3 regions of the Sphingobacterium sp. NGMCC 1.201703 genome follow, and region 1 is predicted to be linked to each of the others. Evidence: riboswitches for the same ligand, from Rfam matches in the RefSeq annotation. Region 1 holds a riboswitch; each other region holds the start of a gene.
The links. A riboswitch is a leader RNA that binds a small molecule or an ion and turns the genes downstream of it on or off. The one in region 1 is predicted to bind S-adenosylmethionine.
Positions count from the first base shown of each region.

Region 2: linked by a shared signal. The riboswitch ahead of metF (methylenetetrahydrofolate reductase [NAD(P)H]) and the one ahead of ACK8HY_RS00540 (hypothetical protein) in region 1 are both predicted to bind S-adenosylmethionine.
Region 3: linked by a shared signal. The riboswitch ahead of metE (5-methyltetrahydropteroyltriglutamate--homocysteine S-methyltransferase) and the one ahead of ACK8HY_RS00540 (hypothetical protein) in region 1 are both predicted to bind S-adenosylmethionine.

Region 1 covers NZ_JBLOHD010000001.1:125,370-128,540, forward strand. The annotation lists gene ACK8HY_RS00530 (polysaccharide lyase 6 family protein) at 1-765, shown strand, start outside; gene ACK8HY_RS00535 (hypothetical protein) at 1,247-1,552, shown strand; gene ACK8HY_RS00540 (hypothetical protein) at 1,688-1,954, opposite strand; SAM-I-IV-variant riboswitch at 2,021-2,114, opposite strand; gene ACK8HY_RS00545 (DUF3050 domain-containing protein) at 2,325-3,089, shown strand; gene ACK8HY_RS00550 (N-acetylmuramoyl-L-alanine amidase) at 3,150-3,171, opposite strand, start outside.
Region 2 covers NZ_JBLOHD010000005.1:312,425-315,595, reverse strand. The annotation lists gene rimM (ribosome maturation factor RimM) at 1-520, shown strand, start outside; gene ACK8HY_RS12290 (hypothetical protein) at 778-1,629, shown strand; SAM riboswitch class I at 1,732-1,834, shown strand; gene metF (methylenetetrahydrofolate reductase [NAD(P)H]) at 1,906-2,862, shown strand; gene ACK8HY_RS12280 (DUF2723 domain-containing protein) at 3,168-3,171, shown strand, end outside.
Region 3 covers NZ_JBLOHD010000010.1:195,997-199,167, reverse strand. The annotation lists gene ACK8HY_RS19515 (sensor histidine kinase) at 1-76, shown strand, start outside; gene ACK8HY_RS19510 (response regulator transcription factor) at 131-820, shown strand; SAM riboswitch class I at 973-1,076, shown strand; gene metE (5-methyltetrahydropteroyltriglutamate--homocysteine S-methyltransferase) at 1,152-3,171, shown strand, end outside.

The DNA of each region.
Region 1 (3,171 bases):
TTTCAACGCTGTAACGGCGAAACGGAAATTATCTCGAATAAAATGGGAGCCGATACCATCCGCAATAATTTCTTCCATGAGAGCCAGGGAACGCTATGCTTAAGACATGGTAATGGTTCTGCTGTTTATGGAAACTATTTTGTCGGTAACGGCAATAGTGCAGCGGGTGGTATCCGGATAATCGGAGAGGACCATATTGTCTACAATAATTACTTCCAGAATATGGCAGGAACAGGACAGAAAGCTCCCCTGGCCATCATGGACGGTGTACCTAACTCACCATTAAGCGGCTATTTTCAGGTAAAACGTGTGAAGGTGGTGGCCAATACAATGATTAAATGTAAACAGTCATTTGATATTGGTTCAGGGAAAGGGGGAAACGGTCGTACTTTGCCACCAACAGACGGACATATCGCCAATAATGTGGTGTCACAAGCTGCTACTTCAACCATGCTGACTTTTACAGATCAACCTGTTAATTTTACTTATATGGGAAATATTGTATTTGATGTGCCAACAAGCCAACAGCTTCCAGCTGGATTTATACGTCAGAACCCACAATATACACTGACAACCGACGGAATCTATGAGCCGACCAGTACTAGTCCGGTGTTGGGTGCCTTTGTGGGTAACTATCCTTTTGCGGCCGCAGCGGATGCTGGCGCTCCAAAATTGGATGCCAAACATCGGGATTTGCTGAAAGCACAAAATATAGGTCCGGGATTTATGACCGGATTGGGGAGCAGCTTGGTTATTAATCCGTAAGTGATCCTAAACATTATTTTATGCGGAGAATAAACTGTTTATTCTCCGCTTTTTTTATCGCATATAATTTTGATGTTGTCAGTCTATATTTCGAACTCCATGATCGGGCGGGTTTCCAGTAGGAAGATGAAAGATACTAAAATTTATGAAATGAGGTTCGGCAGTTCCAAAGCAATAGCCTGGTGAGGCTATAGATAATCCGGATAGATATTAAAACGGAAACATGTTGATATCAAATTAAACCTAAAGACAAATTTCAATCAGTTTTTAGACAGTAATCAGTCACTGTTTATTCAGTTTGTACTGAGTAATCACTGAACAATGACTGAACAAGTACCGTTAAAAGGTATAATTTGGTCACTACCTGTTCTCCGTTTGCTACACCTAAAAATTATCACGGAGAAAGGAAAAGTATATAATATTCATCCAATTCAACTAAGGTGATTTTGGAATGTCCCTATTTTTTTGTATATTGCTGGTTATGAGTTTTAAAGAAAAATTAGAGAACTGGCGTACATCAATTAATCGCGCTGGTAGTGGTGAGGAATTGTACATTTTGCTTTTGAACTACAAGAAGTTTATCAGTAAAAATTGGATGGACGATTTTGGTGATCCGGGTAACTGGAGAACCGAGTTAAATCAGGTCATCAGCAAAGTAAGAAAAAAAGTAGATGTTGCAGATATTCGGAATTGTGAAGACCTATCGTCTTATCAGGATGATGCCCGGCAGACTGCATATTCGCTCAATAATACCTTAAAATATCATCACTCATTGACAAAAGGGTAGGCTAGGCCTACCCTTTTTTGACAATTCTATTTCTTGTGACAACTTTTTTATCCGCTCTTCCAACAGTATAAATCGCATAAAGTATGCTTGGATATCAGAAGAGCAGACGAAAAATTGAGATGATGTAGCTAGAAATTAGGATTGCAGTGGAATCAATACATTGTGTTCCAAACGCACTGGTACCTGCTTCACTGAGGTAAACCCATCTTCCTTAGAAATAATATTAGAAAGATCCAGTCCTCTTTTGGAGAACGTGCTGATTAAAGCGGTTCTGAAGGTTGCTTTAGCCGAACCCCAGCCTTGGCCTAAGATTGTGTCGTTGTTGAGCTGAATCAGTTCGTCCGTGGAATAGTAGTTGAATTTTTCCAGTAAGTGTTGGTAAAGATTTGTTGTTGTAGCCATACAATTTAAAAATTTAAAGGATTAAACCATAAACTGTATCCAGATCTTGTTGGGAAAATAAGCGTTGTTTAACGTTTATTTTGGTCGAAACCCGTATTAATTTACCACCGCGGTGTCTACACTCGGTTGGTATTGCATCATGCAATTCTGAATACTCTACAAATATAGTAGATTATTTTTTATAATTAAAAATATTTTTGTTTTTAGTCGTAACTGGATGTAGTTTGGAAGATAAGGACATTCAAAAGTGAGGTTGGACATTCAGCTTTGATTTGGTTATGAAGTGGATAGGCGACTGATAATTTATCATGATACTGTAATCTCGTCGAAAATACTTTAAAAAACAGCGATAAGACAATACTTTTGCGGCATGAATAGAATTGCGGAAATTAACGAATACATTGCTGCCGAACGCGAGGTATTATTGCAACACCCTTTGTATCGTAAAATCAAAACGATCAAGAATCTACGTTCTTTTACAGAAGGGCATGTGTATGCTGTATGGGATTTTATGTCTTTATTAAAAGCTTTACAGATTAAATTAACCTGTACAACATTGCCTTGGTTTGCAAGTGAACATCCATCAACACGTTATCTGATAAATGAAATTGTTTTAGCGGAGGAGTCCGACGAATATATTGATGGTCGCCGTTTGAGCCATTTTGAAATGTATTTGGATGCAATGAATGAAATGGGCGCTGATCTTCACCTCGTCAATAAGTTTATAACCCATGCTAAGCAATCTAAAAGTATTTTTGATGCCATCGCATTAACAACCTTGGATAAAAGGATCAAAGATTTTCTGAATTTTACATTTGAACTGATCGAAGAAGGCGAGGTACATAAAATTGCTGCTGCCTTTACATTCGGTCGTGAAGACCTTATACCGGGAATGTTTACTTCCATCTTACAGGAATTGAAGTCCAACTTTCCTGAATCAAGCTTAGATAATTTTATCTACTATTTCCAACGTCATATTGATCTGGACGGTGATGAACATGGTCCCTTGGCCATGCAGATGATCGGCGATCTGGCCAAAGACGATGATGAAAAGTGGGAGGAAATGAAAATAGTCAGTAAAGAGGCGCTTAAAAAGCGTATTGAACTCTGGAACGCAATAGAAGATTCCCTGTAGGGAACCTTCTATTGTTTGACATCTCTGTAAAAAGGATCGGTCTGGTAATTTTACAGAAAATTATTCCGACAGCGAAGTTTTT
Region 2 (3,171 bases), on a different contig from region 1:
TGTCGATCAAAGTTTTTATATAGGCTATATCAGCAAGACGAGAGGTCTTAAAGGCGAAATGCAATTGTTTTTTGAATTTGAAGACTATGAGAGCTTGGATATGGATGTTGTTTTTTTGGAGATCAACAAAAAACTTGTTCCTTATTTTATCGATACGATAAAACTGCAGAAAAATAGTACAGCCTATGTGACATTCGAAGACGTAGATCACATCGACAAGGCGCAGGCGCTGGTTCGAAAAAAGGTTTATCTTCCCAACGATAAAATGCCTGAACGGGATCCGGATGATTTTAGATATACAGATTTAATTGGCTTTTTGGTGATCGATGAAAACCACGGTGAATTAGGAGAAATTACGGATGTACAGGAATTCCCACAGCAGTTCGTTGCTACCGTTGATATGGATGGAAAAGAATTGATGTTCCCGTTATCCGATGATCTCATTTTGGGTATAGACGGAGAAGAGGAAATTATTGAAGTAGAATTGCCTGAGGGGCTAGTCGACCTCTATAAAGAATAAGAGCGATTGTCCCAGAAATTCGTCTCTGATAACAAAATAAGGATCTAAATTTAAGGTGTTTTTTTAATCCTCGTGCATACGACGAAGAAGGTCTAAGTTCGTAAAACAATTTAGACCTTTTTCTGTCATAAAATTTAAGTCCGATTTTATTTAATAGTATTGATGTGCTGAAACATTCAGGTGTAGCTCAACTCTGCTGGATTTTGAGTATCTTGGTAGTAGATAATCAATTTATTGACCACATTAAATGATCTGTTTTGAAGCCATTATTGATCCTTATTTCAACGATATTTTTGTCCTCTTGCGTTTTTCTAGGAAAGGATAAGGAGTTCTCCGCTGGAAATTACCAGGTTATTTGCGGCTATACCAATGAGGCTTATTTGAAGGCTAAAGCCGATAATCCGCTAAATGTTGAGCCTGATATCCCCTGTGATCATCCGCTTTATCATCGTTCCTTTCTCTCGCTACGGGATAAAGCACATTTTGTCCTCGCTATAGACGATGTCCTGTTGAATGGTAAATACACATTTAAAGGAAATAAGCTTGAGCTTATAGATGCTGCCAAGGGAAAACTTTCCTTGGATATTATCCAGATAAACAAGGATTTTGTGCAGTTGAAAGGTGACTTCTCTCCATTTAATTCCGCCCATTTGCCCAATACCGAACGCCTATATATCAATTTCGAATTGGACAAGACTCCCATTCGCGAGCAGCCTAGTAAATTTGATAGCGAAGTCAATCTGTGGCGTAATATTCCAACAAGAGCTGAGAACGAGCGAGAGATAAAGGCCCGAGCATTGAATTTTTTGGATTATTCGATTGCCTATTTTCAGCATATCTCTAATTCCGGTGTTCATAATGATTATAAAATAGATGGGGTCGAATCTCCGATTACCTATGCCCGAAATGGAATAGTATTAAAAAGATGGGAAGATGTTCCTGTCTCGTGGAAGGAGCTGTTTTACAACGAGGAAAATGCATTGGTTGCCTATAAATATTTAATGGATGGGTTTAAGTACGGACAGAAGGAGAAGTATAGTGTTTCCGGTCTATTGTTAATCACATTCTATTTAAAGAACCTACGCAATGCTCTTTCTACTTTGGAGTAATTTGGGCGGGAAAAAATTGGCACGAGGCAGCTTTGGTGCCATAATTTTTAGATTTTCAAAAAAATATTTTTGTTGTTTGGTTTTTTAAAACGATATTAGCAACGCTTATAGAGAAAGGCCGAGGGACTAGACCCAGTGAAGCCTTAGCAACCTGTATTGTTCAAGGTGCTAAATTCTACCCTGCTCCATGTGGGAAAGATAAGTTACATGCAGATAGACATATCCTCGACTTGTGCGTTTCGATGTAAGCCAACCCAAACTTAAAACAGTTTTTTAATGAAGATTACCGACCATATCCAGAACGCTAAAGGAAAAACATTGTTTTCTTTTGAGCTATTGCCGCCTGCTAAAGGACAGGGCATCCAAAGTATTTTCAAAACAATGGATGAACTGATGGAATTTAAACCACCTTTTATTGATGTAACTTATCATCGTGAAGATTACATCTATAAGGAACATGCTAGCGGGTTATTGGAACGTGTGTCCTATCGCAAGCGACCGGGAACAGTCGCAATATGTGCTGCTATCATGAATAAATATAAGGTGGACGCAGTCCCGCATCTGATATGCGGAGGCTTTACCAAAGAGGAAACGGAAAATGCTTTGATTGACCTGAATTTTCTGGGTATCGACAATGTGTTGGTGCTGCGAGGTGATGCGCGCAAAGGCGATGCTGATTTTATTCCAACTGAAGGTGGCCATGCTTTTGCAACGGATCTATTGGAGCAGGTCACAGATATGAATAAGGGGAAATATCTCCATGAAGATATTATTACATCTGAGAAAACTGATTTTTGTATTGGTGTTGCCGGATATCCTGAGAAGCATTTTGAATCCCCTAATTTCAATACAGACTTTAAATACCTGAAGCAAAAAGTCGACATGGGGGCCGAATTTATCGTGACACAGATGTTCTTTAATGTAGAAAAATACAAGGAATTTGTTACCAAATGTCGGGACAACGGAATTCATGTACCTATTATTCCGGGGCTCAAACCTTTGACGACAAAAAAACAGTTGGTCACATTGCCACGAATTTTCCACTTGGATATTCCAGAGGAATTGAGCGATGCCGTTGCATCATGTAAAACCAATGCCGATGTGAGGCAAGTAGGTGAAGAATGGCTTGTGCAACAATGTCAGGAGCTGATTAAATTTGGTGCGCCTGTGTTGCATTTTTATACCATGAGTAATCCCGGGCCAACCAAAAAAATCGTTGAAAAATTAGCCTAAAAATCAAAAAAAGCGAGGGAAGCCCCTCGCTTTTTTTATTGAACCTATAGTAGGCATACCATTATACCTTTGCGAAAGAATTCCTGTACATGCAATTGTTGCCTTCATGTATATACGGGGCTTAAGATGAAATCAGCCCCCTTTTAAAAAAATATATTTCTCTTTTCATTATAGAAGAGGTTTCTTTAGAAAAAATATTTTTAGATAGATCATGGTGTTAAATAGTGTTAATTAACATTTTTAAATCGAGATAACTGTTTAATTTAAAGTACTAAAAGGAATAAAGATTTAGACCAATTGACCTTATGA
Region 3 (3,171 bases), on a different contig from region 1:
CAATGGAAGAATCACCGTAAAAAGTGAAAAAGATAAGGGCACAACCTTTGAAGTAATTTTACCCTTAAAAAAATAACACGTTCCTTTTTTGTATATTCAGGGAACATTAGTGAAAATTAATAGATTCATTATGCAAAAGATATTATTAGCAGAGGATGATCCCAATTTGGGGGATCTTTTAAAGGACTATCTCGAATTAAAGGGAAAATTTGACGTTACACTCTGTACCGATGGAGACGAAGCTGTCTCCCAGTTCAAAAAAAATGATTATGATTTATGCATTTTCGATGTCATGATGCCCAAAAAAGACGGATTTACCGTGGGCCGTGAGATCAGAAAAACAAATAGCACCGTACCGATCATCTTCGCCACTGCAAAAGGCATGATGGAGGACAAGACAGAAGCATTTGAATTAGGTGGAGATGATTATATCACAAAGCCCTTCCGTGTTGAGGAGTTACTTCTTCGGATCAATGCCTTACTGAAACGCAGTGTCAGGGACAAAGAGGATGAAGTAGTCGCAGATAAGTTTGAAATTGGAGATTACTTCTTCGATTATACAAGTCAGCAGATTTCCTATAAAGGTCAGACACAAAAGCTTTCGACCAAAGAAGCCGAACTACTTCGCCTGCTTTGTTTAAAAAAGAATGATGTTTTGACCCGTGAAGAAGCTTTGTTAAAAATATGGCATGATGACAACTATTTCACCGGAAGAAGTATGGATGTATTTCTCAGCAAACTTCGTAAATATCTAAAAGAAGACAGTAAGGTTGAAATCGTCAATGTTCACGGAAAAGGTTACAAACTCCTGGTGAGCTAAAGGCATGGAGGGTGGGATACCTAGGATCTATTCCACCCTCCTTTCTAATGAAAAGAAAGAAATAAAACATTTCTATCCTTAGCATAATACAAAAAATAGATGCACTTTTATAAAAAATTTGCATATCAAAAAGAAATGTGCTAACTTAGCGTCGCTTATAGAGAAAGGCAGAGGGAATAGACCCGATGAAGCCTTAGCAACCTGTCCCTTGACAAGGTGCTAAATTCTACCCTACTTGACATGGGAATGATAAGCCGAAGTCACCGAATTCTAGTGTGTCCTTCTCTCTAGCAAGAAATATAGTTGAAAAAGAAATATTAAAAACATTATTATGTTATTGACTAACAATTTAGGTTACCCTCGTGTGGGCGCGTTCCGCGAATTGAAAAAAGCCAATGAGGCCTATTGGGCTAAAAAATCTTCTGTTGAGGAATTATTGGACACAGCAAAAAAAATTCGTGAAGGCAATTGGAAAACACAAAAAGATGCTGGAATAGATTTGATCCCTTCCAACGACTTCTCTTTTTACGATCAGGTATTGGATTTGACCCTTACTGTTGGTGCAATTCCTGCCCGTTACCATTCTTTATTGAATAAAGTAGACAACAACTACAGCTTAGACTTATATTTTGCGATGGCGCGCGGTTTCCAACAAGAGGGAATTGACGTAACTGCAATGGAAATGACCAAGTGGTTGGACACCAACTACCACTATATGGTTCCAGAATTCACAAAAGATCAAGAATTTAAATTGACTTCCGAGAAATTCTTAAACGAATACAACGAAGCAAAATCATTGGGTATTGAGACAAAACCAGTATTACTTGGCCCAATCACTTACCTTTTGATCGGTAAAGAAAAAGAAGCTGGTTTCGACCGTATTGACCTATTGGACAAATTGGTTCCTGTATATGAGCAGATTTTGTCTAAGTTAGCAGAAGCTGGCGCACAATATGTTCAGATCGACGAACCTTTCCTAGCTTTGGATCTAGACGCAAAAGTAAAAGCATTATACCAACCTACATTTGAGAAATTAGCTGCAGCGGCAAAAAACATCAAATTGATCGCGACAACTTACTTCGAAGCGTTAAAAGACAACGAAGATATCGCTATTAACTTACCGATCCATGCATTACACCTGGATCTTGTACGTGGCGAAAACCAATTGGATACCGTTTTAGCTAAAGTTCCGGCATCATTGACATTATCTTTGGGTATTGTTGAAGGCCGTAACATCTGGAAAAACGATTACGAAAAGTCGTTGGTTAAAATCAAACAGGCAGTTGATGCATTAGGAAAAGACCGCGTTTGGATTGCTCCTTCTTCTTCTTTATTGCACGTTCCTTTTGACTTGGACAATGAGCACAATGAGCAATCATTGCCTGCTGAAGTGAAAAACTGGTTAGCGTTCGCTAAACAAAAATTAGCAGAGGTAAAAGACCTAGCAGTTTTAGCAGAAGGTGAAGTTGATAGCGAAACCGCAAAACGTTATGAAGCAAACAAAGCAGCAGCTGAAAGCCGCCGTACTTCTCCATTGATCCACAAACCAGAGGTAAAAGAGCGTACAAGCAACATTACTGATGATGATGCGAAACGTACATCTGTATTTGCGGACCGTAAAGCAGCGCAACAGGCTAAATTCAACTTACCAGCGTTCCCAACAACAACGATCGGATCTTTCCCACAAACAAAAGATGTGCGTAAATGGAGAGCTGATTTGAAAAAAGGAGCGATCACACAGGAAGAGTATGATAAAGCGATTGCCGAAGAGACTGAAAACACAATCCGTCTTCAAGAGCAATTGGATATCGACGTATTGGTTCACGGCGAATTCGAACGTAACGACATGGTTGAATACTTCGGTGAGCAATTGGCTGGATACGCTTTCACACAAAACGGTTGGGTACAATCCTACGGTTCACGCTGTGTAAAACCTCCGATTATTTATGGTGATGTATACCGTCCAGAGGATATGACTGTACGTTGGTCTTCATACGCTCAATCATTGACTAACCGTCCGGTTAAAGGTATGTTGACTGGCCCTGTTACCATCCTACAATGGTCTTTCGTACGTAACGACCAACCGCGCTCAACAACGACTTACCAAATTGCATTAGCGATCCTGGATGAAGTACAAGCGTTGGAAAAAGCAGGTATCAAAATCATTCAGATCGATGAGCCAGCTATCCGCGAGGGATTACCATTGCGTAAAGCAGATCAAAAAGATTACCTGAACTGGGCTGTACGTGCATTCCGTGTTTCGTCATCCAATGTAGAAGATGATACGCAGATCCACACACACATGTGTTATTCTGAGTTCAACAACGTGATCGAAGATATCGCAGCAATGG